2 regions of the Paenibacillus sp. FSL K6-1230 genome follow, and region 2 is predicted to be linked to the other one. Evidence: riboswitches for the same ligand, from Rfam matches in the RefSeq annotation. Region 2 holds a riboswitch; the other holds the start of a gene.

Region 1 (3,425 bases), 3.0 Mb from region 2:
CAGCCATCCGCGGACGATGAAATTCAGCTAACGTCTGATCAGACACCTGATAATGCCCAACATATTCAGAGCCATCTGCGAGAAAGGCACCATAAGGCCCTACAGAGCCGGCTACCAATGGGAAGGGGCGGTGCTTCGCATCGGTATCAAGCTCAGCCCACACATCGTCCCTCGCTTGTCGAGCCAGCTCAACCGTCTTCTTGATCAGTGCAAGCGAGTCCTCCTCCGTGAGCCCTCTTTGACGGAAGCCCTCGATACTCGCTTGATAGCTTGAGGTAATCGCACAATCAGCGCCAGCGCGAAAGTATTCAGCGTGTACCTGATATATGATCTCAGGCTGCTCTAATAATACTCTGGCAGACCATAGTGGATCATCCAGGTTACAGCCATGCTGCTCCAACTCCGTAGCTAAGGCGCCATCCAGAATAATTACAGGATACCGGCTTAGAATGGCTTCAATCGGATTCATTTTAAACGGATTCGGTTCAACCGAATTCAATTGAGCTTGCGTACTAGTGTTATCAACGAGATTACGATTAGTCATTAGCTTGTCCTCTCCTCTTCGTGCGATGCTGCACATAATATACGCCATAGCAGATCGCTATGAATGGAACTCCGCAATATAGCGCAATCCGCTGGGTAGGGTCAAATGCGATCCCAATGCAGGATGCCAGACAGAGCAAGAAAGATAGAATCGGTACTACCGGGTACCAAGGGGTACGATACGCCAGGTCTTGAAGCGCTCTTCCTTCACGAAGATAGGCTCTGCGGAACATGAACTGAGAAGCACTGATGCTCATCCAGACCGCAACGACGGCAAGACCTGAGATGGACACGAGGGTAATGTATACGGTATCTGGTGCTATGATGCTGGACAGCAATGCGAGCCCTCCGCCCAGCATACTGAAGATCATGGCATTGAGCGGCACACCGCGAGCGGTTAATCTGGCGAACCAGGGAGAGATCGTCTGCTTGTCAGCCAGCGACCACAGCATTCGTGCCGAAGCATAGAGGCCTGAGTTCGCAGCAGATAGTATGGCTGTCAGGATGACAAAGTTCATAATATCTGCGGCATAAGGAACACCTACGCGCTCCATTACGGCTACGAAGGGACTCTCCAGCACACCTGCATCATCCATGGGGAGCAGTGCCGACAGAATGATAATCGTACCAATGAAGAAAATGACAAGCCGCCATAGCGTAGTATGCATCGCCTTTGGAATGGTCTTGTGCGGATCAGCTGTCTCCCCGGCTGCAATACCGATCAATTCCGTGCCTGAGAACGCAAAATTCACAGCCAGCATCGTCATCAGGATGGCAGTAGCTCCGTTCGGGAACCAGCCAGAGGCTGTAATATTACCGAACCACGGTGCTGACGAAGAGTCTGCCATGGGTACAATCCCTACTACCGCTGCACCACCAATTACGATAAAAAGTACGATGGTCAGCACCTTCACGGAGGAGAACCAGAATTCAGATTCCGCGAATATTTTGACTGTCAGGGCATTCATAAGAAAAATTAGTAACGCAAATATCCCGCTCCAGATCCAGACACTGACCTCAGGGAACCAGCGCTGCATCAGTAAGCCGGCCGCTGTGAATTCCGAGCCAAGCGCCACGGTCCATGTAAGCCAGTACAGCCAAGCCACCGTGTAGCCCGTAGCTGGTCCTATATATCGAGAGGCATAGCTGTGGAAAGCTCCGGTCTCTGGCATATGCACCGCCAGCTCGCCTAGACAGAGCATGACGAGATATACGACCAGCGCACCGATCAGGTAGGATAGAATCGTGCCCAAGGGACCTGCCTGCTGAATCGTGTAGCCTGAGCTAAGAAATAGCCCCGTACCAATGACGCCGCCAAGTGAGAGCATGACCACATGCCGCGCCTGCATTTTGCGTTGAAAGCTACCTGTAGTTGGTCTATCCGTGTTCATTGTGTCGCCCCTTCGTCTATCTATCTGTAAATTTGAATTACATACTATTGCACGAGTTCACTACGTAGTCAGAACCATTCTCCGATCGCTGTGAGAGATGCCCCAATTCTTCATATCCTTTTTCCAAGGGGGGCCGCGTATAGTCTAAGCACGCAAAAAAGCACTCCTAAAACAGGAGTGCGCCATTAATTTCCCTAACACAACCGCTCCTATCTATCAGACTCTTGTGTCTGCTGGAATTAGCACAGTATCATAAGGATCTGTTGCTGAGGCTTAATCGGGCCAGTCCCTCCACCTCTCTGGATAAGTTCAAGAATTTGTATTTTAATATAGCGGGCATAACGTGCAGTGTCAACTTTTTTCTTCATCCTATCCCTTGAACATCAAACGGATCGCTACAATGAATAGACAAATAGACAACACCCGAATGATCAGCTTGGCCGGAATTCTGGAAGCGATCCGTGCGCCAATCTGACCTCCCAGCAAGGCCCCAATCGCCAGCCAGACGAAGGTTCCCCACAATACATGTCCCAATACAGCATGCGAGACCGTACCGACCAGAGAAGACAACAGAATCGTGAACATGGACGTCGCTGTTGCAATATGAGCCGGAAAAGCCAGAAACAAAATCATCGTCGGCACCATGACGGAGCCTCCCCCAATACCGAACAGGCTGGAGAGAAAGCCGACAAAAAAAGCAACGACAGATCCAAAGGTGATGTTGAAGGAATAGCTGTGCTCAAGTCCGGTAGCATCCACAAATATTCTGGAGGTGGTAGGCTTCAGAAAGCCTCCTCGACTACTGGTCGGTCTAAAATTAATCATAACAGCCATCAGCAGTAAAAAGAGACCCAGAGCTATGAAAAACACGCGACTGGCTACTACGCTCGTAGTCCATGCCCCAAGAATTGAGCCAGGGATCATGGCAATGGAAAAGATCAGTCCGCTGCGATAATCAATTCGCTTCTGCCTGGCATAAGAGATGGTGCTTGAGATCGCACTCACGAGCAGCACCGCCATCGCTGTACCTGAAATATTATATACAGGCAGCGTATACATGAATGCCAGTACAGGCACGATAATAAATCCACCACCAAGACCAGCGATAGCTCCGCTAATTGCAGCGAGCATGCCGATTAGAAACAGTACAAGATTCTCCATTGATGATTCTCCTTTTTCCTCTGCTTTCTCCTGCAGCTTCTATAATATAACCAGCCACCCGAAAGGCTACGCTTCCTTGCCGTGTCACATGCTTGATTACATGCTTGATTACGCGCTGGATGGAACACTGGATGATATGTCAGTCTAATACGATTCTGCTGTACAGCTATACGCAGCTAACACAGCTAACGTGGCTACCGCGTACCCAAAATTAGTCTGATATCATTCTAGCAAATGTCACTGTTGACACCAACCCTGCCACAACGAACAGACGAATAGGCATAAAGGATCGGCTGCCCGATTCTCTATGCCTATTCATTGTAATGAAGC
Region 2 (3,425 bases):
TAAAAAGGACGGATTCAGCTAGAGCAGCTGTCCGTCCTGTATCGTTTCTTTCAAATCCAGTCCTTCTTGCGGAAGATGAGATACATGATGGTTCCTAATAGCACCATAAGTCCGATCACTACATAATAACCATGCTGTGTATGCAGCTCAGGCATGTTGTCGAAGTTCATTCCGTATATACCTGTAATCAGTGTTAATGGGATGAAGATCGTCGTAATGGCTGTAAATACGCGCATGATTTCATTCGCACGATTCGCAATACTTGACTGATAAGCTTCTCGAAGGTTGCCCATCAGATCGCGATAGGTTTCAAAGGTTTCGGAAATTTTTACCGCATTTTCATAAATGTCGCTGAAATACTTCTGTAATTGATCATCAATGAGACGCAAATCACGTTTATTCAGGGTATTGATAACTTCCTTCTGTGGACCAAGTACCTTTTTCAACCACAAAATCTCACTTCGGAGTCCAATGATTTCATTCAGATGCGTCTTCTTCGTATGCATGAGGATATCTTCCTCCAGCTTCTCGATGCGCACCTCGATACGATCACCGACCGTGAAGTAATTATCAACGATCAAGTCAATGAGCAGGTACATGAAACGGTCAGGCTGATGAACCTCCTGCTCCCATAGAATCGGCTTTAGCATCCGAAGCTCATTGATCTTCTGCTTGGTCACGGTAATTATGAAATGTCTTCCGAGAAAAATATTGAGTGCACGTAGGAAGATTTCCTCATCATCAAAGCGAATGCTATTTACAACAATGAAATAATGGCTCTCGTAAATCTCAATTTTGGGGCGCTGTTCCTCTTCGCTGAGACAGTCCTCCACAGCCAGATCATGCATGGAGAAGAGGGGTTGCAGCACAATTAGATCATCGACATCAGCATCGATCCAAAAGAAGCCTTCCTCAGGTGGTGTAACGGTCATAGCAATATCATCAATAGGGGTAAAGACCCCGTTCTGTACCAAACGAATTTTCATCGTAATCACTCCTTATGTTCCCGCCACAAGCGGTTGTCAATCACATAAGAAATGAGCGATGCATGGACCAGATTACATACGGGCACCGACATCAATTAAGAAGCCTGGGCAGGCATAGGTATCCCGTCTCCGGCAAGCAAGGCTCATTCCTATATAGTTATCTAGGTTCGTCCGCCTGTTCGAGCTCGGGTCGCCTTCCATTATGATGTCACCTCTCATCTGGAATTAGTATGTGTACAAGGACTCTAGTCCATAGCACTTGTATAGTATAACCCTCGACACCTGCGGCTTTCAAGGGTCAAATCACACGTTCTTCTTGCACAACAGAACAATATGTGTATAATTATGAACAAGTATGATGAATGTAATTGAATTACTGATTGCATTACTAATTGAATAAGCATGAATCAAGTCAATTTCTTATCAAGAGCAGGTGGAGGGACTAGCCCGATGAAGCCCGGCAACCGGCGATACGTCGCACGGTGCTAATTCTTGCAGCATGTCATTATGATGACATGTCTGAGAGATGAGAGAGGCGTATATGGAGTATAAACATGACCTTTCTCGAAACTTTGGGAAGGGTCATTTTTTTTAATCCTCGCAGCTCACAACTCAGATTAATTTCATTATACGAAGGAGGAGAGGGCACATGCCTATCAAGATTCCCGACACGTTACCAGCCAAAGAGATTTTGGCTGGAGAGAACATTTTCGTCATGGACGAAATCTTAGCTTACCATCAGGATATTCGTCCGCTCCGCATTGCGATACTCAATTTGATGCCAACCAAAGAAACAACCGAGACCCAATTGCTGCGCTTGATCGGTAATACCCCGTTGCAGGTAGATGTAACGTTGGTTCACCCTCAATCACACGTATCGAAGAATACGTCCCAGGAATATCTGGATATGTTCTATAAGACCTTCGATGAGATTCGCAATACCCGGTTTGACGGCATGATTATTACAGGGGCTCCGGTGGAACAGCTCGATTTTGAGGATGTGAACTATTGGGATGAAATCCAGCGAATCTTCGACTGGACGAAGACGAATGTGACTTCAACCATGCACATATGTTGGGCTTCACAGGCGGGTCTATACCATCATTTTGGTGTTCCTAAGTATCCGTTGGAGGACAAATGCTTCGGCGTATTCTCGCATAGTGTTGAGAAGCCCCATGTGAAGCTGCTTCGCGGGTTCGACGAGCTGTTCTATGCTCCTCATTCCCGGCACACCGAGGTTCGACGTGAAGACATTGTATCCATTGAAGAGCTGGAGCTACTGTCCTACTCGGAGGATGCGGGCGTATATATCGTTGCCACCAAGGACGGCAAGCAGATTTTCGTAACTGGTCATTCAGAATATGATCCGTTGTCCTTGAAGTGGGAGTATGACCGTGATGTGGCTAAAGGGCTTGAGGTCAAGCTGCCTTATAACTATTTTCCGAAAGACGATCCGACCCGCACACCACCGTCTGTATGGCGTGCCCATGCGAACTTGCTGTTCTCCAACTGGTTGAATTATTATGTGTACCAAGAGACTCCATACGATATCGGACCTCAGATTTAAACAGAAGAAATAGTATAATCATTAAAAATTCATACAGGTGACAGGAGGATTTCATATGGATGACAGAGAGTTGAAGATCGAGAGCAGGCTGGCACAAATTGGTTCCATTAACGACCCGAAGACAGGAGCGGTGAATTTCCCGATCTACCAAGCTACCGCATTTCGCCACCCACGTCTTGGACAGAGCACAGGCTTTGACTACATTCGTACGACCAATCCTACGCGCAAAGTACTGGAGGAGGCGGCTGCACAGCTGGAGTCCGGGGATGCTGGCTTTGCCTGTGCTTCAGGCATGGCTGCGCTGCAGACGATATTCTCGTTATTTGGACAAGGTGATCACCTGATTGTATCGCTCGATCTGTATGGAGGAACTTATCGTTTGTTGGAGCGGATCTTGTCCAAGTTCGGCGTAACAGCAACCTATGTGGATACGAATGATATCGATGCTCTGGAGCAATCCAGACGGGAGAACACCAAGGCAGTATTCATTGAGACGCCAACAAATCCGCTGATGATGATTACAGATATTGAAAGAGTCACCTCCTGGGCGAAGCGGCATGAGCTATTAACCATCGTGGATAACACCCTGCTCACACCGTATTTCCAACGTCCGTTAGAGCTAGGAGCAGACATTGTAATTCACAGTGCAACCAAATATTTAGGTGGACATAACGACGTACTGGCAGGCCTGATCGTCACGAAGGGCAAGGAGCTATCCGAGGAAATGGCCTTCCTTCATAACTCCATTGGCGCGGTGCTGTCACCTAGCGATTCTTATCAGCTCATGAAAGGGATGAAGACCCTCGCTCTGCGTATGGAGCGCCATGAGTACAACTCTCTGAAGATTGCCAATTATCTGCTTACACACCCGG

The links. Region 2 has a riboswitch for S-adenosylmethionine ahead of metA (homoserine O-acetyltransferase MetA). Riboswitches for the same ligand answer to the same signal wherever they lie in the genome.
Region 1: another riboswitch for S-adenosylmethionine. It lies ahead of mmuP (S-methylmethionine permease); the one in region 2 lies ahead of metA (homoserine O-acetyltransferase MetA).

What each region holds. Positions count from the first base shown of each region.
Region 1 covers NZ_JBBOCK010000001.1:4,569,051-4,572,475, forward strand. The annotation lists gene mmuM (homocysteine S-methyltransferase) at 1-469, opposite strand, end outside; gene mmuP (S-methylmethionine permease) at 537-1,934, opposite strand; SAM riboswitch class I at 2,141-2,244, opposite strand; gene MKX74_RS20070 (sulfite exporter TauE/SafE family protein) at 2,304-3,095, opposite strand.
Region 2 covers NZ_JBBOCK010000001.1:1,537,376-1,540,800, forward strand. The annotation lists gene corA (magnesium/cobalt transporter CorA) at 51-986, opposite strand; SAM riboswitch class I at 1,404-1,519, shown strand; gene metA (homoserine O-acetyltransferase MetA) at 1,636-2,553, shown strand; gene MKX74_RS06745 (aminotransferase class I/II-fold pyridoxal phosphate-dependent enzyme) at 2,609-3,425, shown strand, end outside.